DNA from 2 places in the Moorella naiadis (nom. illeg.) genome. Region 1 is predicted to be linked to the other one. Evidence: riboswitches for the same ligand, from Rfam matches in the RefSeq annotation. Region 1 holds a riboswitch; the other holds the start of a gene.
What was found. A riboswitch is a leader RNA that binds a small molecule or an ion and turns the genes downstream of it on or off. The one in region 1 is predicted to bind molybdenum cofactor.
Positions count from the first base shown of each region.

Region 1 (14,246 bases):
CTCGCTGGTAGAGGTTCACCATCCCGGCCGCCTGGAGTTTGGCCACCAGTTCCCGGTGGAGGAGGCGGAGGGCAGCTGCCCGCCGGGCTGCTGCCAGCTGCAGGGCATCACCCTCCACCAGGGCCAGGTTCAGGTGTTCCAGGCAGAGTTCCGGCAGATCGTGGCGTGAGGCCGTAGGGTTTAACAGGTAACCGGCCACCATAGTGTCGCCCCCGGGAGCGGCAGTCTGGGCCCCGGCATTACCCAGCCACACCAGGGCCGCCTTGGCGTCGTGGAAAATAGGGGCGGCCCGGAGGAGGGGCGCCAGGGTCCCGGCCAGGGCGGGAGCCGGCATGCCGGCAGTACCCAGAACGGCTACGCCACTCGCCCAGGCCAGCCCCAGGGCCAGGGCTTCCGCCTCCAGGTAGTTGGGGCTATTTAAGACCAGCTCCAGGGCCACCTCATCTTCCCTGGCCAGCTTTGCTACCAAGCTCGCCAGGTCGTCCAGGCTGCCCAGGGTCAGGGGTTCCGGCAGCTCCAGGCCCTGGACGGTTGCCGATGCCGCCGGGGCCTGCCCTTCCTCCTGTCCCATGGCCCGTAAAACATCCTTAACCAGGCTGTTAAACTCCAGTTCTTTATAGAGGGCCAGGACGGCTTCATAATCCGGGGGCCGGTTGCAGCAACTGGCCAGGTCAAGGGTGACCGGGGCCTGGCGGTCGATGGTGGCCAGGCGCCGTGCCAGGCGCGCCTGGTCGGCGTAAGTCACCAGGTTTTCCGCCACCCGGCGGCCCTTGGCCTCGCCGGCATGGGCCAGGACCCCCTCCAGGTCGCCGTACTGGCGAATGAGCTGGACGGCCGTCTTCTCCCCGATGCCGGGTATCCCGGGGATATTGTCTGAGGCATCGCCCATGAGGGCCTTGACGTCAATTAGCTGCTGCGGCTGCAGGCCGTAAGTATTCCTGATGGCTTTCCCGTCGATGACCTCCACCTGGGAGAGGCCGCGCCGCATGAGGAGGACTTGCACCCGGTCCCCCACCAGCTGCAGGGCGTCCCGGTCCCCGGTAAGGATAATCACCTCTACGCCCGCCTCCGCTCCCTGGCGGCTCAAGGTGCCGATGAGGTCGTCAGCCTCATAGCCCTCCGCTTCACAGCTGGCCAGGTTCCAGGCTGCCAGCAGTCGCCTGGCCAGGGCGAACTGGGGTCGCAGTTCCGGGTCGGTCTCCAGCCGGGTCCCTTTATATTTATCGTACAGGTCGTTACGAAAGGTAAGCTTGCTGTGGTCAAAGGCCACAATGATATAATCGGGCTTGACCATGTCCCGGGCCTTTTGCAGCATAGTGGCAAAGCCATAGACAGCGTTAGTACGAACACCCTCCCTGGTCTGGAGGGGCGGCAGGGCATGAAAGGCCCGGTGAATGACGCTGTTACCGTCAACCAGGAGCAGTTTGGCAGTTTTGGCGGGCATTAATCACCCTTCTTTTCCATCGGACTGCCTCTATTTTATCTTTTTCCGGCGCCGGAAGCAATCGCAATTAATAAGAAAAGAGGCGCCGGTAGGCACCTCCTGCTAAAAGCCATACTTAAAAGCCGATCCAGGTAACGACTTCGTCCAGGCTCTTCCGCGGGGCCGCCGCCGGGCTTTCGGCGGGGTAACCCAGGGGCGTGACGGCGACAATTTCTTTATCATCGGGAATGGCCAGGACTTTACGTAATTCTGGTTCGTTATTCAGGGGTCCGGTCATCCAGCAGGTGCCCAGGCCTTCATTGGTGGCGGCCAGGAGAAGGTGGCTGAAGGCCGAGGCCACGCTTTCCAGGTTCATCTTGCGGGTGCCGGGCTGGCCGTGGGCCGGGCTGAGGGCGACAATGGCTACCGGCGCGCCGCCCAGGGTTTTGGCCCACTGCAGGAAGCCTTCCTGCTGAGGGTTACGCTGTCCTGCCGGCGGCATGCCGAATTCGACGATGCGGCCGTAGCTCCGGGCCAGCTCATCCTTTTTGGGCCCGTTAACCACCAGGAAGTGCCACTGCTGCCAGTTGAGACCGGAGGGCGACCAGGTGGCCATCTCCAGGATTTTGGCGATTAAATCCTTAGGTATCGGGTCGGGTTTGAATTTGCGGATGCTCCGCCTGGCCTTCATGGCGGCGTAGAGTTCCATGGCAACCATCTCCTTCTCCTTTATTTTTTCTCAGGTATATTTTTTACCTTTTGCCAGGCCATGTCAAGAGCTATTGCTTCCGGTCAGTCTTTAAGCTGACGCGTTCGGGCGGGCGGGTACAGGTTCCAGGCTCCATGGTTCTCGGCGAGCAAACTTGGCGCTCAGCCTTGTTCGGCGCCGGGGGTGGCTTGACTTTATCCCTTTAAATAACTCGTAACGGGGCGTACTACTTCTCGTTCCTGAAGTCACGTTACGACCCCATCTCGTTCACCGTCGCCTCGCCACGGCACAGCTCGAGTTTGCTTACGCCTCGAACCAGGTCGCCCTCCGCCTGTTCCCGCCAGCCCTCCTGCTAGCATGTTAATGGTTTCGCGACGGGGGCGGGTAGCCCCCTATAAGGGGCTCCACGAACCTACATAAAGTAACCCTGGGAATCCCAAACTATACTGAGGAATGCAGTAAGACTGGTTATCAACTATGGGTATTGACCTAAATGGAGGTGAAGGGATGCCACAGGAGGAGAAAAGCTGGGAGAAGTGGAAGGATTCCCTTTCCCTGGTCGTCAATCTGGGTAACAAACTGGGCCTGGAGGAAAAGACAATGAACGGGGTCGCCCTACGTATAGGAAACTGGCTGGCAGATCATATCGACCCCCTGAACCGGGAGCAAAGGGTCCTGAAGGAACTCTGGGACGTAGCCAATGAGGAGGAGCGCCGGGTCCTGGCGGCCCTGATGACCCGGATGGTGAGCGATGGCCGCCGCCAGGAGGATATGGTCCACTAAAAAAGGGAGCCGCGGCTCCCTTTTTTAGTGGCTATAGAATACGGTGCCTAGACTTCTTTAATAGCCTCGGTGGGACAGGAGTCAATGGATTCCCGGGCGCAATCCTCGGCATCATCGGGCACTTCATCGACGATGGTATGGGAGAGGCCCTCGTCATCCCAGTCAAAAACACTCGGGCACAGGTCGATACAGGTGCCGCAGGCAATGCAGAGATCCTTGTCGACGGTAACTTTCATTTCTTTTCCCTCCCAGTCGTAATCCCCAAAGCAGTAGCTATTTTTAACCGCCGGCCGTTGTTTCATACTCCCAGGGAGTTTTTTACGGCCGGGGCGGGGCGACAAATCCTCATGCCAGCCGGTTGGGTGCAGCAGTCAGGTCGCCAGCTATTTTTAGTGGGTGGCCTCTTTGGTTCGCGGCGTCTTCACCCAGGACTGGGGCTGGCGGTTCAGGGCTTTCATGATGGAAGCCGCCGTATAGGGTAACGGCAAAAAGAAACTGGCAAAGGGTAGGGCGAGAAGCTGCAAAAACCCGACGAATTGCTGCCACCAGTTAACCGGTGCCATTAAGCGGTGGAAGTGGGCATAGGCATAAAAGGTAAAGGCAAAATAGATGAATACCAGGTAGTGCAGGACCAGGCGGATCTTAAAGGGCACAATAGACGGATCAAGGCCACCGTTCATTCCCAGGATCACAATGGATAGGGGTACTAGGACGGCTCCCTGGTAAAGGAGCCACTCACCGGGACCCTTCCAGAAAAGGTTGTGGAGGAGGAGGCCCCTTTTATCCCAGGCATACTGGTAAGCGTAGCGGAATTTTTCGCAGACTTGCAGGTGACCGCTCCCCCAGCGCAGGCGCTGGCGGAAAAAGGCATAGAGGGTCGCCGGGGTCTGCTCCGTACTGAAGTAGGGGAAATACTCGGCCCAAACTCCTGACGCCAGGTAGGCCCGGACCCCTAGTTCCAGATCTTCGGTCAGGGCGCGGTGGTCATAACCACCGATCCGCTCCAGGAGATGCCGGTCAACAAAGAGGTTGGTCCCACCCACGAAGGGGAGCTTTTTCATCAATATGGGCAGGTAGATTTCGTGGGAAATGGCCTGGTAGATGGCTGCAATTTTGGTGATAATACCCAGCTGGTAGAAATTGCGCACCTGGAACACCGGTCCTTGCCAGATGCGTTCCCGCGGGTCCTGGAGCCACGACCAGGCTATGTAAAGGAGGACATCAGCCTCGGGATGGCTCTCGGCGTCATAGAAACCGCAAATGGTAGTCCGCGGGTCGACGAACTCCAGGCCGTAGTTCAGGGCCCGGCCTTTGGTGGAGGAGATGCTGTGCCCTCGCCGGGAGCCCCGGTAGCGGCCGTCAAAGTCATAAGGGACGGTGCAGTGCTTGAGCTGGGGCATCCCCGGACGGCCGGCGAATTCCTGGATTTTCGCCTCGACTACCTCCATGGTGGTGGGACCGTCCCCCTGGCCTTCGGCCCGGGCCAGGGCCTCTTTTTCATCGGTGATTACCATGATTTCATAGCGCTCATTTGGGTAGTTCAGGGAAGCCAGGTGGTCGATGGTGTTGGCAATTACTTCGGCCTCGTTACGGGCCGGGACCATAATGGTAAAGAAGGGGATTTCCAGACCCTTCGCGGCCGCTAGCTGCTGGACCTTGGCGGCGTCCAGGGGCAGGCGCTGGCGCCAGTGATACTTGGCGGCATACCACTTCCAGTAGAAATACCTCAGGAAGAGGCCGAAAAAGAGCAAATAAAAACCGACGGTAATTAAATACAGAATCTGGGCCGTACTTATCGTTTCCCAATCCATACTTGTTCCCCCAATCAGGTAATCCCTTACCGCATCCAATTATAGCATCGCCCCTGGCTTCCACCAATTGGTTACAGCGGCGGTACAAGGACGGAAAGTCCTGTTATAAGGCCCAGGAGGGAATCTACGGGGCCCCGAGTCGTCATTTCGGGCGCTAAATAACTGTTTCTCCAGCAGGCGCCGGCACGGCCTTTAGGGGCAGGCCAGATAGAGCCATACTACATTATAAAAGCACATATTGACGGCGAAATGGTAAAACAGTATAATCAAACAGAGGTGATACCTGGTGGCTGAAGTATCCCTGGCCGTGGCCTTTCTGGCTGGCCTGATCTCCTTCTTTTCCCCCTGCATTCTACCCCTGCTGCCGGCTTATTTTACTTACCTGGGTGGTTCCGCCGCCGCCGATGGTCGGGTCCAGGATCTGGATCGCTCTTTTTTAGCCGGGCGGGCGGCCCTCTTTACAGCCGGCTTTGCCCTTATTTTCATCATCCTAGGGGCCTCGGCCGGGGGGCTGGGTTACCTCCTTCAGGCCTACCGGCCGGTGGTAAACCGCCTGGGGGGAATCTTAATCATATTATTCGGTTTGCAGGTGGCCGGAATTGGCCGTCTACCCCTCCTGGCCAGGGAGAAAAGGTGGGAACTCCGGCCCCGCACTCCCGGGGCGGCCGCTTCCTTTCTCCTGGGGATGGCCTTTGCCGCCGGCTGGACTCCCTGCATCGGCCCCGTCCTGGCCTCAATTTTGATTTATGCCGGCAGCCAGGCCACCCTCCTCCAGGGTATGCTTCTCCTGGCCGTCTATTCCCTGGGGCTGGCGTTGCCCTTCCTGGCAGCTGCCCTGGCCCTGGGGCCGGTTTTACGCTCCTTGCGGAAGTTTTCCCGTTATCTGCCGCAAATATCCCTGGTTAGCGGGTTAATCCTTGTTGTTATGGGTTTGCTGGTCTTTTTCGGCCGCTTGAACGCAATAGTTTAGCAAAAGTTTAAAGGAGGAAATAATAATGCAACCGAAATGGCGGGTACCGGCCCTAATTATCCTGGTGATGGTCGCCGTCCTGGCCCTATCCTTTTTCCTGCCCCGCCGGGGCGATCAGGTCCATGCGCCGGATTTTACCCTACCGGCCCTGGACGGCAGCCAGGTGAGCCTGGCGAGCCTGAAAGGTCAAGTCGTAGTATTAAATTTTTGGGCCACCTGGTGCCCGTACTGCGTAGCTGAGATGGATGAGCTCGATGCCGCGGCCGGGAGGCTGGCTCCCCGGGGGGTGAAGGTCCTGGCGGTCAATATCATGCAGCGCGAGACCCTGGAAAAGATCAACGCCTTCCTGGGTGCTAAACCCCATAACTATATGGTTCTCCTGGATGAAGGCAGCAACGTGGCCGATGCCTATGGCGTCAGCGGTATCCCTACCACCTTTATCATTGACCGCCAGGGGCTCCTCCGCCGGGTCAAAAACGGCCCCTTGGGTCCGGGGGAGCTGGATAGCTTGCTGCGGGACCTCTTGTAATTTTTTTGCCAGGGTCGGGGACCAGGGGCTGTCGGCCCCTGCCCTAACCGTAATGGACTGACTTTTTTAGAAAAATATGAAGCTTGACAGCTCCAAACCTTTCACCTATACTCGATTTAGTAATACTATAGTTGGCGTAAGATGTGGTTCAGGGGAGCGAAAAAGAATGCGCATTTGTGGCAAACGCATCCGGGAACTGCGGGAGGAACGAGGTTATTCCCTGCAGGACCTGGCGCAGCGGGCAGAGGTTTCAGTTTCTTACCTGAGTGAGATTGAGCGCGGCGCCAAAAGGCCCTCTTTAAAAACCTTGGACAAGGTGGCCAGGGCCTTAAACCTGCCCCGGGAACAGCTCATTGAGGTCGGCAGTGAAGGCGGCCTGGCGCCGGGGGAGAGGATCCGCCTCCTGCGGGAGCGGTCCGGAAAAAATTTAAACGCCCTGGCTGAAGCGGCCGGGATCTCTGTCTCTTACTTGAGTGAGATTGAGCGGGGTAATGTCTACCCCGCCATTGACACCCTGAGAAAAATTACCGCGGCCCTGGAAGTTCCCTTGAGTTTGGTCATTGGCACCGGCGGTTCCCTAGGCCATAAAATGCGCCTGGCGCGGGAGGAGCGGGGCCTGACCCAGGCCGAGCTGGCCCGAGCCGCCGGCGTTTCGGCCGGTCTTATCGGCCAGATTGAACAGGGCAAGGTGCAGCCCTCGTTAAAAACCCTGGAGAAAGTGGGGTCGGTCCTAGATATTTCCCCCTGCTACTTTATCGCTGAAGACGCCGGGGTCGATGAGGTGCTAAACCAGATGAGCCCTGAGATCCGTCAGCTCCTCATGGAACCCCAGGTCCAGTCGGTCCTGCGGCTGATTTGTAACTGCAGCGAAGCAGAACTGCGGTTTATCCTTAACTTTATCCAGCTATACAAGCGCAGCCATTAAAGCTCTAACGGCGGTAAGCATCAGGCAGGGCCGCCCTGTGCCCAGCCGGTACCCTGTAAAAAGGCAGCGGGAAAATTATAGATGTAAATGGGCGATGAGCTGTTGCAGGGTGGTCGCCGAGTGTTGTAGGGCGGCTTTCTCCCCGGCTCCCAGGGGAATAGGCAGGATCTTTTCCCGGCCTGCGCTGCCCACCAGGCAGGGCAGGCTCAGGGCGACTTCGCCGTCGATGCCATAGAGCTCCCGGATGACGCTGGAAATGGTCAGGACACTATGCTCATTTCTGAGGATACTCTCAGTTATCCGGCTCAGGGCCAGGGCCACCCCGTAGGAGGTCACCCCTTTACGCTCGATGATCTCATAGGCCGCCTCCCGGACCTGGTGGCTGATCTCCACCCGGAAGGCCTCTTCTTCTTTGATACTATCCATCAGGTAGAATTCTTCCAGACCGACGCCGGCTATATTGGCCAGGCTCCAGACCGGTACCTCGGTATCGCCGTGCTCGCCGATAACGTAGGCATGGATATTGCGGGGATCAAAGCGGTAATGGTGGCTCAGCAGGTGACGGAAACGGGCGCTGTCCAGGACTGTACCCGAGCCTAACACCTTATTATCCGGCAAACCGGAGATTTTCCAGGCTACATAGGTGAGGACGTCCACCGGATTGGCCACCATCAGGACCAGGGCGTCGGGACAATAATGGAGAATCTCAGGCAGGGCCTGGCGGACAATGGCCGTGTTGCGGTGCACCAGATCCAGGCGGGTCTCACCGGGCTGCTGGTTGGCACCGGCTGTAAAGATTACAATTCGGGCGCCGGCACAGTCGGCCGTGCGGCCGGCATAGACCTCCACCGGCCGGATGAGGGTCGCCGCGTGGGCCAGGTCCATGGCCTCACCCTCGGCCTTGGCGTGGTTGACGTCCACCAGGACCAGTTCCTTGACCAGGGGACTGAAAAGGAGGGCAAAGGCCGTGCTGGCGCCGACATAGCCTGTGCCAATAATGGCCACCCTGGTCAAAGCCTGTATACTCATAATACCACCTCGCCTTTAGTCTTGGTTCCACTCAGGCCCTTTATGCGCTAGAGATAGAAGGACCATCCTGGGAACCCGGGGCTTTGCAAACACTATTCATCAGGGGATCTCAATAATGAACTTCAACCATTTATTGACCTTCATCAGCACCGTCGAAAAGGGAACCCTGTCCGCAGCGGCCGAAGAATTGCACCTGACCCAGCCGGCGGTGAGCAAGCAACTCCAAGCCCTGGAAGAATACTTTGGCCTGCGCCTTCTGGAGCGCCGTGGCCGGGAGGTGCGGTTGACGGCTGCCGGGGAGATCTGCTACCGCCACGCCCGCGTTATTGCCAGTCATTTGAAGCAAACCCGGCGGGAGCTGGCAGAACTCACCCGGCTGGTGCGGGGCCGCCTCCTCCTGGGGGCCAGCACCACGCCTGGGCAGTATGTCCTGCCGCGGCTCATCGGTGCCTTTCGCCGGGAATACCCCCGGGTAGAGGTCGTCCTGACCATTGCCGACACCCAGGAAGTGGTGCAGCGCCTGCAGGCGGGAGAGATCGATCTGGGGGTGGTGGGCGCCAGCGGCCGGGGCCGCAACCTCTCTTACAGCCGTCTGACGAGCGATGAACTGGTCCTGATCGTCCCACCGGGGCATCGCCTGGCCGGGGCGACTGCCGTATCGCCCACGGAATTGAAGGGTGAGCCCCTGGTTTGGCGGGAATCCGGCTCCGGAACCCGCCGCGTGGTGGAAGAGCGCCTGGCGACAGCAGGCTTTACCATCGACCCGGAACAAATCGTCATGGAACTGGGGAGCACTGAAGCAATTGTCAGCGCCGTCGAGGCCGGCCTGGGTATCTCCCTGGTGACCTCTTGGGCCGTGGAAAAGAGCGTCCAGCTGGGCCACCTGGCCGTAGTGATGCTGCAGGGGGTAGATTTAAAACGCGACCTGTACCTGGTCCGGCGCCGTGCGGATCTGAGCCCGGCCGCTGAAGCCTTCGTCAATTTCGCGGCCGACCATCCACCCCGGGGGCCGGGGAATAAAGGCTAGCCAGGGGCTTGACGCCCGGTATTGGAACAAGTATTATTAACTTAAAACTGATAACCATCTCCGAGCCGGCGGCACCTAAAGGTTGCGCCCATGGTACGCCGGCCTGGGTTCAAGCACCCACGGGGTGGGCCGGGAAACGGGCCTGCCTCCCTTTGCTCGGAAAGGAGATTCCAGGTGGCTTTTCGACGAAGAAGTCCCGGTATCCTTTGCGAGCCGGGCTTTTTTAGTTACCCCGGCGGCTGCAGGCCGCCTCCGCCTGTTAGGCGGCACTTGCCTTAATGGAGGAATCAGAACTTGACATGGAGGCGACTGAGATGCTAAAACTCCGGCGCAGCATTATTTTGCTAGCGACCATAATAATCGCCGCCCTGGTCCTGGCCGGCTGCCGCCAGGCCGGGAGCAGCCAGAACCAAGCAGGCGGACAGCAAGGACCACAACCAGGCGGGCAGCTGGTGGTCTTTGCCGCGGCCTCCCTAACGGACGCCTTTAGCGAGATCGGCCGGGCCTTCGAGCAGGCCCACCCCGGCGTTACCGTCAAATTTAATTTCGGCGGCTCCCAGCAACTGCGGACCCAGATTGAGCAGGGCATGACGGCCGATATTTTTGCCTCAGCCGACCAAAAATACATGCAGGAGTTGGTCGCCAAGGGCCTGGTGGAACAACCGGTGGATTTTACGGCCAATACCCTGACCATCATTGTTCCTAAAAACAACCCGGCCGGTATTAAAAGCGCCGCCGATCTGGCTACCAAAGGTAAACTGGACCTGGCGGCGCCGGATGTCCCCATTGGCAAATACAGCCGCCAGGCCCTGCAAAAGTTGGATAGTCTCTATGGTAGCGGCTATTCCCAACAGGTAGAAAAAAGGGTGGTCTCCGAGGAAACCACTGTCCGCCAGGTGGTGGCCAAGGTAGCCCTGGGGGAAGCCGATGCCGGCATTGTTTACGTCACCGACATTAATTCATCTTACCGGGATAAGCTGGCTACCATACCCTTTCCCCAGGAAGCCAATGTCCAGGCTACCTACCCCATCGCTGTAGTTAAGGGTTCCAAACAGGCCGCCCTGGCCCGGGAACTGGTAAACCTGATCACCGGGCCCGGCGGCCAGAAGATCCTGACTAAATATGGCTTCCTGCCAGTCACCAAAGGGAGCTAGGGATCCATTTCCCGCCAAGCCCCTTCCATGGCGGCGAGCCGCCACCCGAAAGAGGAAAATGCAGGTAGAGGTAGAGGCCAGCCCTGAAGTAATAATGCCAGTCATATCCATTTTTGGCAGAACCCTATTTCCGGAGGAGCCACCGTGAAACGCCTAAATTTCTTGCCGGCTTTGGCCGGCCTTGTTTTCATCCTCTATATTCTCCTGCCGGTGGCCAGCATCTTCCTGAACATCAGCTGGCAGCGGTTTGGCACCACCATCAGGTTGCCAGTGGTCCTGCAGGCCCTGCAGCTTAGCGGCCTGACGACCCTGGCGGCCACCGCCGTCACTATCCTCCTGGGCACGCCCTTGGCCTATTTTCTGGCCCGGCGCAGCTTTCCCGGCCGGGTGGTCATCGATACCCTTCTGGATCTGCCCATGGTGCTGCCGCCGGCTGTGGCCGGGGTGGCCCTGCTGATGGCTTTCGGCCGTCGCGGCCTCCTGGGGTCCCTGCTGGCGGGATGGGGGATCTCCCTGCCCTTTACCACGGTGGCAGTCATCCTGGCCCAGATCTTTGTCAGTGCCCCCTTTTTCCTGAAGACGGCCCGCAACGGTTTCGCCGCCGTGGATACCTCCCTGGAGGCTATCTCCCTGACCCTGGGTAAAACCCCCCTACAAACCTTCTTCCGGGTGACTCTGCCCCTGGCCTTCCCGGCCCTGTTCAACGGGGCCATCATGGCCTGGGCCCGGGCTCTGGGGGAGTTCGGCGCCACCATTATGTTCGCCGGCAATATGCCGGGGATTACCCAGACCCTGCCCCTGGCCATCTATATGGCCATGGACAGCAACCTGGAGGCCGCCCTGGTCATGGCCGCTCTCCTGGTCCTGGTTTCCTTTGCCGTGCTCATGGCGGTAAAGAAGGTTGCTCCGGGGGGTGAAGGCTATCCTCACCCTTAATGTTGCTAAGACCCGGGGCGATTTCCAGGTCCAAGTTGAGTTAACCATGGGGGAAGAGATTCTGGTCCTCCTGGGTCCCTCCGGAGCCGGCAAATCTACCATCCTCAATATGATCGCCGGCCTGGTGACTCCCGATTACGGCTGCATTACTTGTAGCGAGGTAGTTTTTTTCCGCCGGGAAGAGGGGCGGAAAGCGGTGAACCTGCCCCCTTACCACCGCGGTATCGGTTACTGCCTGCAGCGCCCGGGCCTCTTTCCCCACCTGGATGTGGGCCATAATATCACCTACGGGGCACCGGCCGGGCTGGCTCCCGGGGAAAGGTCGGCTCGCCTAGAGGAGCTCCTGGCCCTCCTCCGTCTGCAGGGGCTGGCGCAGCGCCGGCCCGGGGAGCTCTCCGGCGGCCAGCAGCAACGGGTGGCCCTGGCCCGGGCCCTTTTCAACCGGCCGCGGCTCCTCCTCCTGGACGAGCCCTTTGCCGCCCTGGACAACCTGATCCGGGCGCGGCTGCGTTACGACCTGCTGGCCGTGCGCCGCTCCTTCCGCGTCCCCATGATCCTGGTGACCCACGATCTGGAGGAGGCCTATATGCTGGGGGACCGGATAGCCGTCCTGGATAACGGCCGCGTGCTCCAGGCCGGCAGCAGGGAAGAGGTCTTTTACCACCCCGGCAACCGGCGGGTGGCCCGTTTTGTCGGCTTTCGCAACCTCTGGACCGGCCGGGTCCTGGCCGCGGACCGGGAGGGCGATACCTTGCAGGTAGCCGGGGAGAAGTTCCAGGTGCAAATGCCCTACGCCCCCCTGGAGATGGGGCAAAGGGTGGCCTTCGGCATCCGGCCGGAGGACGTGATGCTGATCCGGCCCGGCCGGAGTTTGGGCCGGCCGGTACGGGAGAATGTTTTTGCGGTGGAGGTGACGACAGTAGTACCGGAGGTCCATACCTGCCGCGTCTTCCTGCGGCTGCACCCTGATGACGCCTATGATATTGAGATGCTGGTGCCGCGCCATGTCTTCCAGCGGGAATGCCTGGCCCCCGGCAGCCGGGTCATGATTTCCCTGAAGAAGGAAGCCCTGCACCTTTTGCCGGAATAATAGTTGTAATACCGGCTGGAATTAAGTATAATCAAGAACAGCAAGAACTGGAAAAGGGTGACCGGGAAAGTGCCTGCTAACCTGCCGCCGGCAGGGGGGATCGTTCTGGCCGGGGGGAAGAGTACCCGTATGGGCACCAACAAAGCCTTGTTGCCCCTGCGGGATAAATCCCTCCTGGCCACGGTGGTAGCCGCCCTGCGGCCGTTATTTGCTGAGATTATAGTTGTTACAAACACCCCAGAGTTGTATCAGGATTTAGGGGCCCGCCTGGTACGGGATGTCATTCCCGGGCGGGGGCCCCTGAGTGGCTTTCATGCCGGCCTCCTGGCTTCACCTTACTGGCATAATTTTATCGTTGCCTGCGACATGCCTTTCCTGGACCCGGCCTTAATCAGTTATCTCCTGGACCGGGTGCCGGGCTATGACGCTGTTGTTCCCCGGCGGGGTGAGTACCTGCAGCCCTTGCACGCCGTCTATTCCCGTGGCTGCCTACCGCCCATTGAGGCCTGCTTAAAAAAAGGTAAATATCAGGCCTTTGCCTTTTACCCCCGGGTGCGGGTACAGTATATTGACGTTGACCGCCTAAAAGACCGGGGCTTGAACGACCCGGAGGAGGTCTTTTTTAATATCAATACCCCCGCTGACCTGGCCCGGGCGCGCTACCGTCTCAGGGAGAAGCCCCCATCCCACCAGACCCTGGCGCAACAAGCGGATGCTGGGCAGAAAGGTTCCCCCCGGGGTGGGGGGGAGAATTAATATGGCCGCGCCCTTAAGCCTGGAGGAGGCGCAACGCCTTCTTTTAAGTGGGTTAAAACCGCCGGGAAAGGTGAAAATAGAGCTGAAGAAGGCTGCAGGCCGGGTACTGGCCGCACCGGTGGTGGCGCCACAGCCCTTCCCACCTTTTCCTCGTTCCCTGGTGGACGGCTACGCCTTGGGGCCACTCCCGATTAATGGGGGGAGCGATGTTGTTCCTGGGCCGGGCGGACCTGCTGCCCCAAATTTAGATCACCCGGACTCCCCTAGGGAGAGGGACACCCGTGAACCATGGCTTGCCTACCGGGTAGCGGCTACCATAGCAGCAGGCAGCAAGATGACAGTGAGCCTGGGCCCCGGCACGGCGGCGACCATTTTTACCGGTGCCCGGCCCCCTGAGGGCACGGTAGCCATCATCCCCCGGGAACAGGTTGAGGTTCAGGGCGGGCTAATCCGGGCGCCGCAACCGGCGGTAGGGAAATACCTGGAGCCGGTCGGGGCGGAGGTCAGGGCCGGGGAAGAGGTCCTGGCTGCCGGTACCTGCCTGGGCCCGGCAGAGGTGGGGCTCCTAGCGGCCCTGGGCCTGGCACAGGTGACGGTCTATCGCCGGCCGGTTGTCGCCGTAGCCGGCAGCGGCAGTGAGCTCCTGGCTCTAAACGGAGCCCCGGCCCCTGAGCAGGGGGAGGCACCCCGGATTTATAACAGCAATTTTTACGCCCTGGCGGCGGCGGTCACGGCCGCCGGGGGGGAGGTGTTACCAGTGGGGCCGGTAGCCGATGACCTGGAAGAGCAGGTCCGGCTGTACCAGGAGGCCCTGGCAGAAGCCGACCTGCTCCTGACCACCGGGGGCGCCGGTGGCAGTGCCCGGGACCTGACGGCAGCGGCTTTTGCCGCCGCCGGGGGTGAGGTCATGTTTACCGAGGTCGCTATCCGCCCTGGCCGGCGGGTCATAGCCGCTCGCCAGGGGGCTAAACTCCTCCTGGGTCTTCCCGGCAATCCTCCGGCCGCCCTGGTGGCCTGCTATCTCCTGGCAGTACCGGTTATCAAGGCCCTCGGCGGCCGGGAAGCTGCGCCGGCTGTCTTTCCGGCGGTCCTGACGTCAGCCCT
Region 1 covers NZ_JAXGFQ010000032.1:13,565-27,810, reverse strand. Annotated here, with positions in the region: gene polA (DNA polymerase I) at 1-1,444, opposite strand, end outside; gene SDD30_RS15150 (nitroreductase family protein) at 1,560-2,132, opposite strand; gene SDD30_RS15145 (DUF3243 domain-containing protein) at 2,640-2,915, shown strand; gene SDD30_RS15140 (ferredoxin) at 2,963-3,151, opposite strand; gene SDD30_RS15135 (glycosyltransferase family 2 protein) at 3,305-4,726, opposite strand; gene SDD30_RS15130 (cytochrome c biogenesis CcdA family protein) at 5,013-5,696, shown strand; gene SDD30_RS15125 (peroxiredoxin family protein) at 5,722-6,225, shown strand; gene SDD30_RS15120 (helix-turn-helix domain-containing protein) at 6,392-7,150, shown strand; gene SDD30_RS15115 (L-lactate dehydrogenase) at 7,226-8,179, opposite strand; gene SDD30_RS15110 (selenium metabolism-associated LysR family transcriptional regulator) at 8,295-9,206, shown strand; molybdenum cofactor riboswitch at 9,253-9,389, shown strand; gene modA (molybdate ABC transporter substrate-binding protein) at 9,521-10,360, shown strand; gene SDD30_RS15100 (ABC transporter permease) at 10,505-11,296, shown strand; gene SDD30_RS15095 (ABC transporter ATP-binding protein) at 11,274-12,386, shown strand; gene mobA (molybdenum cofactor guanylyltransferase) at 12,456-13,142, shown strand; gene SDD30_RS15085 (molybdopterin molybdotransferase MoeA) at 13,144-14,246, shown strand, end outside.

Region 2 (14,246 bases), on a different contig from region 1:
GAATATCCATCAGTAATAAATGGCAGGGGGTGGAAAACCTCTTAGCAACCCTTATTTATCATTTATTTAACAACAACCGGAGGTGTTTAAATGAGCAGGATCCTTTCCCCCAAAAACTTTATGCTGCTAGCCGGGTTCGTTTTTGGTGCCATAGCAGCCTTCATGACTCGCCTTGGCAATCCGGCTAATATGGGCATATGTATCGCCTGTTTCTACCGGGATATTGCCGGCGCTTTGGGTTTACACCGGGCAGCGATAGTCCAGTATTTACGGCCGGAAATTATGGGGATCGCTTTCGGGGCCTTTTTGTCTGCCCTTTTTTACGGCGAGTTTCGCGCGCGCGGCGGCTCGGCGCCCTTGGTGCGGTTCTTTTTAGGCGTCTTTTTTATGATCGGAGCTTTAGTCTTTTTAGGATGCCCGGTAAGGGCTGTGTTACGCCTGGCCGGTGGCGATTTGAACGCCATCGCCGGCCTTGCCGGGGTAATAGCAGGGGCCTTACTTGGCATCTATTTTCTTAAAAACGGTTTTAACCTGGGCCGCTGGCAATCCACCTATCCTGCGGCCGGTTGGTTGATGCCGCTCTTCATGCTGGGTTTGCTTTTGCTGGCTATTGGCCGGCCTGCTTTTATTTTCTTCAGCAAGGAAGGCCCCGGCGCCAGTCACGCCCTGTTGGGAGTTTCCTTGGCGGCCGGGTTAATTATTGGTTTTTTAGCCCAGAGAACCAGGATGTGTTTTGTCGGCGGCTGGCGCGATCTTTTCCTGGTTAAGGACACCTATCTCTTTAGCGGCATAGCAGCTTTCTTTGTAGGGGCCCTAATTGTTAATGCTATCCTGGGCAATATTAAGATTGGTTTTATGGGCCAGCCCGTCGCCCATACCAATCAATTGTGGAGCTTCCTGGGGATGACCCTGGCGGGACTTACCGCTACCCTGCTGGGCGGCTGCCCCTTGCGGCAGACTGTTCTCGCCGGTGAAGGTGATACCGATGCCGGCGTGACTATCATAGGTATGCTGGTGGGGGCCGCCCTGGCCCATAATTTTCAACTCGCCTCCAGCCCCCAGGGCCCTGGGCCCTTCGGGCCCGCAGCCGTAATCATCGGGCTAATTTTTGCCGCCGGAGTCGGTTTCTTGATGCGGGAGAGTTTAGATTAACTTAAGTAAGCGGGGTATGCCGGATGGTCTTAGGCTGGCTGAAAAATAGAACGGTCAACCCACGGGTCGGAACTGCTGACGCCAGGGGTCTGGTGATTTTTACCACGGTGGCCGAGGCCATGCATGCCGAAAAGGTATTGCAAAAAGCCGGCCTAAACTGTCACCTGGTAGCGCCCCCGCCCGCTTTGCGCCGAGGCTGCGATCTGGCCCTGGAAATCAACCTGGTCGAGCAAACGGCCGTAGAACGGGCCCTTACCGGCAAGGTAGCCTTCGTGGGCATTTATCCCTCCAGGGGCGAAATAGAACCTCTGCAGATAGAAAAGGTAACCCCGTTTTCCGAATACGTTATGGTCAAGTCGGGCAATATGAAACTTGTTTTTGCTCAAAAGACCGGTTTGATAGTTAATATATCCGGCGGCGGTTGCCCGGATATCCCCTATCTCTACGCCAGGCTGGTAGGCACCCGCCTGGACAAGGCTCCCCGGCCCCGGGAGGCGGGCCGTACCCTGTGCGCCCTGATGCTCGACCGCGCCCTGGAAAAGGCTTTAGAAATTTGGAAGGAGGCAGCGTCTACGTGATGCTCATTGCCGGGACCGTCCCGGTAACCGACATGCCCCTGACCTTTGGCAGGGTGGAACAATTAGATAATAAAGGTGATACCTTGCGCGTCGACGGCCATTATTTGCCTTGTACCCAGGGGACAATGGCCATGGTAAGCGCGGCCCTGGCCACTACCCGTCACCTCGGGCTGGAACCGCCCCAGGTATTGCTGGCCGGCGATATTGGCACCGGAAAGGGAAGCAGGTTGGTTTACCAGTATCTGATAGATCATATAGAGGAACTGGCGCCCCGGGTCCTGGCTCTCCATTACTGTTTACCTATCGTTACCTTAATGCAAAGGCTTTCTGCCGTAGTAGAAAAATGCCGCCCCAAGCCACTGTTGATTGCCGATGCCGGTTCCATGTACGCGGCCAAGGCGGCCGGGGTAGCCTCCTATTTTGATATTTTCACCCCGGACCCCAGTGAAATTGCTTTCCTGGCCGACCCGGAGGCCATCCACCCGGCTTATATCAGCCGCCATTTATTTGAGGATGCTTTTAGCCGTATACCCGAACTAATTCAACGCGCTTATGCCTGCAGGGGAGCGGCCCGATGCCTCCTGATCAAAGGTGCTGTCGACTATATAGTAAAAGATGGAGTTATCGTTGAGAAAATTGCAGAACCAGATGTTCCCCAAATGGAATGCATCGGCGGCACGGGCGACACCATCACCGGTATGGTTGCTGCTTTTGCTTATGCCGAACTGGATCTGGACCAGGCGGCCAGCATCAGCGCTAAAGCCAACCGGGCGGCAGGCCAGAGGGCAAGCCCGACGCCAGCCACCCGGGTTGGCGAAATTATCGACCAGTTGCCCGAAGTTTTCCGGGAAAACCTCTGTAGGTGGAGCGGTATCTGCACCAGATAATTTTAGGTTTAAGATAAAGGGGGAAAAATTTCATGGTGGAAGTCGATGTGCGCGGGTTTTCCTGCCCCATACCTGTAGTAAAGACGAAAAAGGCTATGGAACAAAATCCCGGCCAACCACTGGCAGTCTTAACCGATAATGATACCTCCAAAGAAAACGTATCCCGGTTGGCAGAAAACCGGGGCTACCAGATTCGGGTGGAAAAGGTGGCTGGTGGCTACCGGCTAGTGTTGACCCCCAATAAAAGCTAAATGGGCTGCTATATGAAGCCCCCGGTTATATAGGTACTAGAGGTTATTTTTTACTGTTATGGGGGTTTACTAACTATTGCCAGCCGGCCTATCCTAGTAGCCCTCGGCCTTTTTTAGCCGAGTCACTGCTTGGAAGATCGTTTTTAGGGGAGAAAAGTAGGGGATTTGTGGCAGTACTATAAAATAAAGACTGTCGGCAGGAATTTGGTTTCTTACAGCGAATACTATTTATAAAGAACATATGCTAGGATATTATATCCTCCGAGCCATCTTTGCCTAAAGGGGTAACCTATGGCAGGGTGGCCTGGACCACCGGTCCACGGGGTATACCGGGAAACGGGTATGCCTTCCCAGGTTTTGAAAAGGAGGGGGTTGGCTGTAGCTAGAACTATGGCTTTTAGGCAAGCCCCGCCTCGTGGAGAGACGGGGTTTTTAGTTTTATGTTATAAAGAAAGGGGTTATGTTGAAATGCCACTTTTGGAGGGCATCAAGGAAAAATTTAGCCAACTGATAGAAGCCTGGCATCTAACTGGCGAGGAAGAGGTGCAGGTGGTTAGCGCCCGGCCCCTAACCCCTGAAGAGGCTATTGGCCGGCCGGAACGTCAAGATTTTCCTTTATTAAAGGGTAAAGAAGTGATGCTGCAGGCCACCTTTAAAGATGCTGTTGGGCAGGCGTTCACTGATATGCCGGGAAATTACCAGGGCACCGTAAAAGGAGTCCTGGCCCTGCCGTTACGTAACAACTACGAGCGGGCCATATTTATCGCCACCTTGAACGCCGTTATGCGGCATTTAAAGCTGGTAGACAAAACCATCCACTGCCGCGATCAAGAACCGGGCCGGTGCGCCGCCTCCCTGGTGGAATACGTCCGGGAGCGTTTCGGCAACCCCCGGATTGCCTTTATCTGCCTGCAGCCGGCTATGGTGGCCAGCCTGGCCGGTCATTTTCCTATCCGAGTAACCGACCTGGACCCGGATAATGTCGGGCAGCGCAAAGGCGGGGTTATGATAGAAGACGCCCGGCATACAGGAGAAATAATCGATTGGAGCGATTTGGTCCTGGCGACCGGTACGACAGCAGTAAATGACACCCTGGCGGCTATAGTGGGCCGGAAGCCGGTTGTCTTTTACGGGGTGACAATTGCTGGTATTGCCCACCTGGCTGGCTACGAGCAGTATTGTTTTTGCGGTCATTAATTGTAAAAAGATGGGAGCAACTAACAATGAAGGGATTAAAATCAACGGGGTTTTTATTAGGCCTGTTATTATTTGGCCTACTGGTACTGACCGGGTGCGGTAACGTTCCGGGGCAGCAAGGCCAGGCGGGACCGAAGAATAATCAGACGGAGAATATAGCTTCGCCATCCCTTTTAATTTATAGCGGCGCCGGCCTGAAAAAGCCAGTGGAAGAGATCGGCGCCGCTTTTCAGGCTAAAACCGGGTTCAAGGTTACCTATACCTTCGGCGGGGCGGCCCAGCTGAATAGCCAGATCCTGTTGAGTCAGCAAGGCGACCTTTACTTGCCGGGTGATATAGCGGAATTAAAGCCGGTTAAAGAAAAGAACCTGGTAGCATGGGAAAAGAATGTTGTTTATCACATCCCCGTCCTTGCTGTTCCAAAAGGGAATCCGGCCGGCATTCATAAATTAGCCGATCTGGGACGGCCGGGAGTGAAGGTAGCTTTGGGCGATCCCCAGGCCAATCCCATCGGCAAGCTGGCCGACCAGCTCCTGCAAAAGTATGGCCTCCTGGAGACTGTCAATAAAAATGTGGTGGTCAGGACGCCGACGGCAAACGAGCTGGTGGTCTATTTAAGCACCAAGCAAACTGATGCCGCCGTGATTTGGGAAGAAAATTACCAGGGGGCAAAAGATAAGCTTGAGCTGATCTCAGTGCCTGAACTAAAGGATTACGTCAAAACGGTGCCGGTGGCAGTTTTGAACTGTTCTAAGGAAAAAGAGCTGGCTCGGCAACTGGCCGAATTTTTTACCTCGCCGGCGGCCTACCAGGTCTGGCAAAAATGGGGTTACAAGCCGGTTGCCCGGTAGAGGGGAGGAGGTAAAACTTGGGTTCGAGGCTTTTTAAAACCTTTAACGTACTGGTAACATTCCTGGTACTGCTCTTTGTTGTAACGGCCGTCACTACCGTGCTGGTAAGGGGTCTTCCTTACATTCCTACCTCCCTGAAGGCACCGGAATTGATTTTTGCCATCAAGCTCAGCCTGATAACCTCGATCGTCTCAACAGCTGCCTGCCTGCTGACAGCTATGCCGGTGGCTTATACGCTGGCCCGTTACAACCTGCCGGGCCAGGGTGTGGCAGCCAACCTTCTCCGCATCCCGTTAACCTTGCCGCCCGTTGTTTCCGGCGTTTGCTTGCTCCTGCTTTTTGGCACGACAACCTTTGGCGCAACCCTAGCCAGGATGGGCTTGCGTTTCGTGTTTACCGTACCCGGGATCATCCTGGCCCAGTTCTTCGTCAATCTTCCCTTCCTGATTACCGTCCTGAAAGCGGCCATTGAGTCCGTGGATATCCGCCTGGAATACGTGGCCCGGACCCTAGGTTGTACACCGGCCCGGGCCTTCCGGAAAGTGACTTTACCGTTAATACGAAACAATATCCTTGCCGGCCTGGTTCTGACCTGGGGGAAGGCCCTAGGGGAATTTGGCGCCGTCCTCATGCTGGCCGGGGCCACCAGGTTTAAAACGGAAACCCTGCCCATCTCCCTTTACTTAAATATGGCTACCGGCGATATGGAGGCCCTGATGGCCTCGGCGGCCATCCTGATAATGATTGCCGTGCTTTCCCTGGCCGTTTTTGAACGTGCGGGAGTAAAGCCGTACGAGCGGGTGCCGGGTCTGTGAGGGAAGGATTGCCGGCGCCCTCGCTGCGGCTATCCCGGATTAGTAAAAAGATGGGCGAGTTTCAACTTCGAGATATCTCCCTGGAGATTTCCACAGGGGAGTATTTCGTTATCCTGGGGCCCACGGGTGCCGGCAAAACTATTCTTCTGGAGGTTATTGCCGGTATGCACGCGCCGGATGCCGGCGGGATATGGCTGGGGGAAGAGAATATTACCGCCTGGCCGCCGGAAAAGAGATGTTTCGGTTTTGTTTACCAGGATTATGCCTTATTCCCCCACTTAAACGCCAGGGAAAACATTGTCTTCGGGCTCAAAAATAAAAAACTCCCTCCGGGCGAGATAAACAGGGAATTAGAAGCCGTAGTGTCCTTGCTCGGTATTGACCACCTTCTCCGGCGTCTTCCCCATACCTTAAGCGGCGGCGAACAGCAGCGGGTGGCCTTGGCCCGGGCGCTCATAATGCGTCCCGGAGTTCTTTTGCTGGATGAACCCTTAGCGGCCTTGGACCCTCGTACAAAAGAAGCGCTTCAGCAGGAGCTGAAGCGCCTGCACCGGCTTATCGGCACCCTGATTATTCATGTAACCCATGATTTTGAAGAAGCCTTATACCTGGGCGACCGCGTCGGGGTCATGATGGGAGGTGGCTTGCTCCAGGTGGGTTCGCCGGAGGAGATCTTTACCCGGCCGCGGACGGCGGCGGTAGCCCGCTTTATCGGGGCGGAAAATATTTATCCCAGCGAGATTATCCTGCACGGCGGCCGGAAATGCGTCTCCCTGGGAGGGGTGCTGCTGCAGGTAGAGACGGATTTAACTGGCCGGATAGGTTTTTCCGTCAGACCGGAGCATATACTGGTGAGCAATTTGCCGCAGCCAGGAAACTGCCTGCCGGGAAAGGTGCTTGCGGTTTACCCCCGAGGTTTATTGGCCAGGGTAATAATCGATGCCGGCGAAAGGCTCGTCGCCCAGGTTGTTACCAGGGGAGATAGAGGGTTTTCCTTAGCGCCGGGCAGCACAGTTTACTGCTCCATCCCACCGGCCGCCATTAATGTTTTTCCGCCAGTTGAAAAAAGCTGAGCAAGGATGTAAGAGTTTCAATTTCCCAATCTCACTGGCCATGATATAATACATAGTGGATAAGCGTATGGCTGCTGGACTATTTAGCGGTGCTAGATGGGGTTTAAGGTTGAGGAATTGTCAGCCAGGATAAAATGGAGCAAGGGGAGAGATTTAGTTCCTTATGGACGATAGTCGTGAAGAGATAGTAAAACGCTTGCAGATTGTCCAGGGGCATGTGGCCGGACTGGTGCGCATGGTAGAGAGGGGAGAAGCTTGTCCTACCGTATTGCACCAACTCGCAGCCATTCGCTCGGCTGTGTATAAAATTACGGAAATGGTACTAGTAATTTACGCGGATGATTGCCTGGATAAGCTTCCCCAAGAAAAAGAAGGCACTGGTTCCAGTGCTCGGGAACTGGTTAAACTTTTATGCCAGTTTTTAAAGTAGGTCCGTTCTTAGAACGGTTTTCTAGACAGGGGAAAGAGGGGAAAGGCCTGGAAGCAGTAATCAGGTCTTTTTTATTTTTCAATGATGATAATGATGGTAAAAGGCAATAAAGAACACTTGACAAAAACTTGCGATAGTGGGTAGAATAGAATTAGCTAATGACCCCTCCCCGGGGGGTGGGGGAGTCTCGCTTACCGAAGGGGGCTCCTGTTGTATTTAAGTTCAAAAACCCACAAATTACATGGAAAGGGGCGGCTGGTTTGAAGGGTACGGATGTACTAGTTATCGGCGGGAGTGCGGCGGGCCTTACGGCAGCTATTACTGCTAAAAGGTATTTTAAGGATAAAAAGGTAACTGTGGTACGTAAAGAAGAAAAGGTTTTGGTACCCTGCGGCATCCCTTACATTTTCGGAACTGTGGGGAGCCCCGATAAGAACCTCATCCCGGACGCCACGCTGGTTAATAACGGCATAGAACTGCTGCTCGATGAAGTTATAGAGATTGATCGCCAAAGCAAGGCTGTTTCTACGGTGAAATCTGGTAGCATTATCTATGACAAACTCGTCTTGGCTACCGGATCGTCTCCTGTTGTTCCACCGGTAAAAGGGGCTGACCTGGAAGGCGTTTTCGTCGTCAAAAAAGACGTAGCCTATCTTGAGAATCTCAAAAGTGCCCTGGATAAAGCGAAAAATCTGGTTATCGTCGGCGGCGGGTTTATAGGGGTTGAGTTTGCCGATGAATGCCGGAAAGGGCGCGAAGTGAATGTTACCATTGTTGAACTTTTACCCCATTGCCTGGCCCTGGCCTTTGATGATGAGATCTGCTCCCTGGCGGAGGACAAGCTCCGCTCTCAGGGGCTAAACATTATCACCGGGACTAAAGTAGAAGAATTTCTGGGTAACGGCAGAGTGGAAAAAGTAAGGCTTTCTAATGGCGAAATCTTACCTGCTGACGTTGTTATCTTTGGCATTGGCGTGGCGCCCAATATTGAACTGGCCCAAAAGGCAGGCTTGAAAGTTGACAATCGTTTCGGTATATGGGTTGATGATTATATGCGCACCAGTGACGCCAGTATCTTCGCTATTGGCGATTGCGCCGAAAAAAGCTCGTTTTTCGGTCACGGACCGTCGCTTATTAAACTGGCGTCCGTAGCCACTCATGAAGCCCGGGTGGCCGGCGCCAACTTATTTGGTCTTAGGCGAGCGAGAGGTGCAGCAGTGGGAGTATTTTCAACGATTGTCGGCGACCTGGCCCTGGGATCGGTAGGACTGACGGAAAGGGCGGCCCGGGAAGCTGGTATCGAGGTCGTAACAGGTAACGCGAAGGCGCCGGACAGACATCCGGGTAGTATGCCGGGGGCCAGAGAGTTGGGCGTAAAATTAATTTTTACCAAAGATACCGGGGTTATTGTAGGCGGGCAGGCCTATGGCGGCGCTGCAGTGGGCGAGCTGACCAACCTGCTGGCGGCTGCCGTACAGCATAAGATGCAGGCCGACGAACTGGAAACCCTGCAGGTCGGGACCCACCCGGCCCTTACCGCTTCACCTATCGCCTATCAGGTGACCAATGCCGCCGAAGATGCCGTGCTTAAATTAAGAAACTAATTACCATCCTAGCCAGCTGTCTTAAATAAGGAGGTAATTCTTTCGTCGTGAGCCCCTCTTATATAATATATAAGAGGGGCTTTTTGCATTGTTATATTGACGTATGTTCTTTATGGCTTTATACTAGAGGTAGGCGGAGGTGATTAGCAAATGCCGGAATTTGAATTCAGATGCAGCGAGTGCGGGGCTATAAGTACTTTTACCAAGCGGGAGGATGCTGATAGCTGCCCTAACTGCGGCAGCACGAGATTAGTAAGGATATTCTCGGCACCGCATTTAGTAAAAAGCCGCCCCGAGGCCGGCGGGAAAACACTTTGTTGCGGGAGGGATTCCCGACCGGATAGCTGCCCGCCCGGCGGGTGCTGCCACGATTAGAAAGGCATATATAGTTTTAATGAACCAGCAGGAATTTGGGCATGCATGGCGAAAAAATAATAAGCAACCGAGAAGGTTGGCTGATGTAACCACGAAGGGTACTGAAACCCCACGGAGGGGTACCTAACGTGGTTATTTTATATTTCCAGAAGGAGTTGATAGAAATGAATTCCTTGCCAGAGGATTGGGAAAGGGCGGTGGCCTTTCATGGGCATACCTGCCCCGGTTTGGCTATCGGTTACCGGGTCGCTAAAATCGCCCTGCGGGAATTGACGAGCGACCGGGCTAGTGATGAAGAGCTGGTTGCTATTGTTGAAACCGACGCCTGCGGCGTCGATGCCATCCAGGTCCTGACCGGCTGCACCCTGGGTAAAGGCAATCTTATCTACCGGGATTATGGGAAGCACGTCTTTACCATTGGCAATAGGAAATCGGGTGCCGCTGTCAGGGTGGCCTTCAAAGATGGCGCCTGGCGGGAAGACGAAGAGTATAAGAACTTGCGGGCCAGGGTTTTTAGAGGCCAGGCAACCGTCGCCGAAAGGGAGGCCTATGGCCGCTGCCAGGAACAGCGGCGGCAACAAATCCTGACGGCGCCGGAAGGGGAATTATTTAAGGTGGAGCAGGTTGAGCTGGACCTGCCACCCCGGGCCCGCCTTTTTCATTCCGTAACCTGCGCTTATTGCGGTGAACCGGTGGCGGAAATACGGGCCAGGGTCAGGGAGGGCCGCCTGGCCTGCATCCCCTGTGCGGAGCAATACAGCCGCGGCTGGGGCGTTATATCACCTGCCTGATTCTTCTTTACGCGGGTGGCGAGGGATCAAGCACTAATCAGGAGGTAACAGCGGTGCCGCCCAGCGCGTTAAAGCGTTAACCCGGGGAATTAAATTTCCCCGATAAGAAAGGATGGAGAATTTCCCGGTGTGCCAGCGACGGGGGCAGGATGAATCTGAAAGTCTAACCCTACCGGCTGTAGACGACAACACCGGGTGGAGGAGGATGGCAATATTGAAGAAGTTATTTTACCTGTCTCTAACCCTGTTGCTGGTCTTACTTCTTTTGGCAGGTTGCGGGCCTAAAACCCTTGCGCCGGAAGCAGGGGTTCCTAAAACAAAGATAACCGACCTGGCCGGCCGAACGGTGGAGGTTCCCATCCCGGCCAAGAGGGTTGTAGCCATTGGCCCGGGCGCCTTAAGGCTGGTTTGTTATGTCAATGGTGCCGGCAAAGTGGTGGGCGTCGAAAACCTGGAAAAGCAAAAATCCGCCGCGCGGCCGTACATTTTAGCCCACCCCGAATTGCAAGATCAGCCTGTAATCGGCCAGGGCGGGCCCGACTCGACCCCGGACGCGGAAAAATTGATCAGCGTTCAACCCGACGTGATTTTTGTGGCCTACCTAGTGGACCGCTCCCGGGCCGATGAGCTCCAGGCCCGGACGAAAATCCCGGTAGTGGTGCTGAGTTACGGCCAGCTGGCCACTTTTGACGAGGATGTCTATGAATCGCTGCAGTTGATTGGCCGGATTACCGGCAACGAAGGGCGGGCCGGAGAAGTGGTCAAGTTTCTCAAAGACTGCCAGCAGGACTTAAAGGGGCGGACTAAAAATATCCCGACGGATAAGAAGCCCCGGGTTTACGTGGGCGCCCTGGGCATGAAGGGAGCCCACGGCATCGAGAGCACCCAGGCCGGGTATCCTCCTTTTAGCGCCGTCAACGCCCGGAACGTAGTCGACGAGACGGGTAAGACGGGCAGCGTCATGATCGACAAGGAAAAACTCTTAGCCTGGGACCCCGATATCATCTTTATCGACGAGGGCGGCTTAAACCTGGTACGGGAAGATTACCGGAAGAACCCTCAATTCTACCATTCCCTCACCGCCTGCCGCCAGGGCCGGGTTTACGGCCAGATACCCTACAACAACTACACTACCAACATCGATACCGCCCTGGCCGACGCCTATTACGCCGGCAAGGTAATCTTTCCTGAAAGTTTTAGGGACATCGATCCAGCGCAAAAAGCCGACGCCATCTACCAGTTCCTTTTAGGCCGGCCTTTATATGCCCAGGTAGCCGGGGCCTACGGTGGATTTAAGAAGCTGGACCTGCTTAAGCCTTAAAGATACTGACGGTTATGAAATTCCTGTGCCTCCCACGCTCCAGGGCAAGAGGCAAACAACCATGGCAGAACTTGCGAAGAGCCATTCATGGTGGCACGATGTCAAGGGAGACAGCATTATGCGCCAGGCTGTAATGGTCGATATAGCACAAAGCTACCAGAGATATACCCGCAGGAAAGTCTTGATCATTGCCCTTCTGACCCTGTTGAGCGTTTTACTTGGCGTTTACGCTATCAACGCCGGTTCAGCCGAGCTGACCCCGGGCCAGGTGCTGCTGACCCTCCTAGGCCAGGTAGAAGGCCGGTCCCAGGTGATTATTTGGCATATCCGGCTGCCCCGGGTGCTGGCGGCCTTAACCGCCGGGGCGGGCCTGGCCGTAGCCGGCTGCGTGATGCAAAACATCCTTCGCAACCCCCTGGCCTCGCCATTTACCCTGGGGGTTTCCCAGGGGGCGGCTTTCGGCGCCGCCGTGGCCATCCTGACCCTGGGGGCGGGCAGCACCAGCCGTACCGGCGCCGACGCGGTGCTCATCAACAATCCTTACCTGGTGACTTCCTTCGCCTTCCAGGGCGCCCTGGCGGCCACCCTGGTCATCCTTTTGCTATCCCGCTATAAAGGGGTATCGCCGGAAGCCATGGTCCTGGCCGGGGTGGCCCTGGGCTCCCTTTTTTCCGCCGGAACCATCATCCTGCAGTATTTTGCCAGTGACGTGCAGGTAGCGGCCATGGTCTTCTGGACCTTTGGTGATATCGGCAGAGCCTCCTGGCGCGACCTGGGGATCATGGCCGCGGTGACCGGTGCCGGCCTGCTCTACTTTATGGCTAACCGGTGGAATTACAACGCTCTGGACAGCGGCGCGGAAACGGCGAAGGGGTTAGGCGTCAGCGTGGCAAGGATCAGGTTGACGGGGATGTTCGTTGCCTCTTTAATCACCGCCGCCCTGGTTGCCTTCCTGGGCATCATCGGTTTTATCGGCCTGGTCGGCCCCCATCTGATGCGGCGGGTTATCGGCGACGACCACCGCTTTTTAATCCCGGCGGCCGGCGTCATGGGCGGGCTGTTGCTCCTGGCCGCCGATACCCTGGCCCGGACTGTTATGAAGCCGGTGGTACTGCCGGTGGGCGCTATTACCTCCTTTATGGGCGCCCCTCTCTTCCTCTATCTTCTCTCCAGGGGGGACAACCGGCGATGATCCTGGCCATAGACGGGGTGGAATTCAGCTATAACAGTCACGCTGTTTTGCAGGACATAGAATTTACCCTCGCCCGGGGCGAGTTTCTGGCCATCCTGGGCAACAACGGCGCCGGCAAATCCACCCTCCTCAAATGCCTGAATAAGATCCTGAAACCCCGGCGGGGGACGATCCTGATTGCCGGAGAGAACATCTTGAAGCTCAACCAGTTAGAAGTGGCCCGCCGGATAGGATACGTGGCCCAGCGGTACGAAAGCGGCCGGGTTACCGTCTTTGACGCCGTGCTTTTAGGCCGCAAACCCCATATTAAATGGGATGTCACCCCTGCGGATTTGGAAATTGTATACCGTATTTTACATCTTTTGGGTCTAGAGGAATTTTCTTTACGCTATCTTGATGAACTGAGCGGTGGGGAGCAGCAAAAGGTGATTATCGCCCGGGCCCTGGCCCAGGAACCGGGGGTTCTGCTCCTGGATGAACCCACCAGCAACCTGGACTTAAAAAACCAGTTGGAGGTTTTACGCACTGTCCAAAACGCCGTCAGGGAACAAAACCTGGCGGCCGTGGTGGTCATGCACGACATCAACCTGGCCTTACGTTTCGCCGATAAGTTTTTGCTCTTGAAAAACAGCACTATCTTCGCCTGCGGGGGGCTGGAGGTCATGACGCCGGCGAACCTGGCCGCTGTTTACGGTGTACCGGTCGTCGTGGCCAGAATGCAAGGTGTCCCGGTGGTTGTGCCGCTGTAAAAAAATTAATTCTGTCTGGCAATCAAAAGGATGCAATCTTAGATGTTCTTGAGTGTTAAGGATACTAAAAGTGGCGCTGTGCTAGCGCCACTTTTTTAGCGGGCAGGTTTTCTGCGGATTGGCCAGGTTTCGTCAGGCCAGGACCAGCTCGGCGAAAGGTGTTTGCTGCTGGATGGCGGTTGCCAGGTAGTCCATGGTTTCCCGCACCCGGACCTGGGGTTGGCCCTGAACCAGGGCTCCCAGGGTTATCCCGTTTTCCCGGCCATAAGCCACCCGGACCGTCAGGTCACCGGTCACTACAGTGGAGATAGAAGCAAATGGCGGCTCCACCATCCTGGCCTCCAGGGCCAGGTCTTTCACCAGGCCCACGGCACCCAGGGCCAGGTCCCCGATGGCGACGGCGAACCTGGCGACAGCGTTCTCCCAGCGGCGCTGGAGGGTAAAGAGGTTGGCGGCAGCCACCCGCGCTTCCTGGCCGGCCATGCGGGCCTGCCGGGGAAGGGGAACACCTGGAACTGCCAGGGAACGGGGAGCGGCGCAGTCACCGGCAGCAAAGATGGCGGCATCACTGGTCCGCAGATAGTCATCCACCAGGATACCGGCCTGGGCGTCCATTTCCAGGCCAGCCTGCCGGGCTAAATCGGTACGGGGTAGAGCACCGTTAGCCAGGATAACAACATCAGCGGGTAAAGTCAGGCCGTTGCTGAGCTTTACCTGTTCCACCCTGTCACGTCCCAGAAATTCGGCCACGCCGGCAGCGGTGATAATCTCCACGCCCTGCTGGCGAAGTTTTTCTTCTGCCAGCTCGCAAAACTCATGGTTGAAGACCCGGGCCAGGCAACGTGGTAGCAGCTCCACCAGGGTAATACGCTGTTGGGGCCTGGCGCTACAGGCTAGGGCCATTTCAACGCCGTTGAGGCCTCCACCGACAATGACCAGGTTTCTGGCCTCGGCTAGGCGCTGCTGCATTTCTTTAAGGT
Region 2 covers NZ_JAXGFQ010000027.1:10,121-24,366, reverse strand. Annotated here, with positions in the region: gene yedE (YedE family putative selenium transporter) at 91-1,152, shown strand; gene SDD30_RS14045 (putative Se/S carrier protein) at 1,176-1,730, shown strand; gene SDD30_RS14040 (NAD(P)H-hydrate dehydratase) at 1,730-2,617, shown strand; gene SDD30_RS14035 (sulfurtransferase TusA family protein) at 2,650-2,868, shown strand; molybdenum cofactor riboswitch at 3,116-3,252, shown strand; gene SDD30_RS14030 (Rossmann-like domain-containing protein) at 3,337-4,065, shown strand; gene modA (molybdate ABC transporter substrate-binding protein) at 4,092-4,916, shown strand; gene SDD30_RS14020 (ABC transporter permease) at 4,934-5,731, shown strand; gene SDD30_RS14015 (ABC transporter ATP-binding protein) at 5,728-6,804, shown strand; gene SDD30_RS14010 (metal-sensitive transcriptional regulator) at 6,968-7,234, shown strand; gene SDD30_RS14005 (NAD(P)/FAD-dependent oxidoreductase) at 7,495-8,838, shown strand; gene SDD30_RS14000 (FmdB family zinc ribbon protein) at 8,989-9,213, shown strand; gene SDD30_RS13995 (FmdE family protein) at 9,378-10,004, shown strand; gene SDD30_RS13990 (iron ABC transporter substrate-binding protein) at 10,210-11,325, shown strand; gene SDD30_RS13985 (FecCD family ABC transporter permease) at 11,444-12,517, shown strand; gene SDD30_RS13980 (ABC transporter ATP-binding protein) at 12,514-13,266, shown strand; gene SDD30_RS13975 (NAD(P)/FAD-dependent oxidoreductase) at 13,399-14,246, opposite strand, start outside.
Region 2: another riboswitch for molybdenum cofactor. It lies ahead of SDD30_RS14030 (Rossmann-like domain-containing protein); the one in region 1 lies ahead of modA (molybdate ABC transporter substrate-binding protein).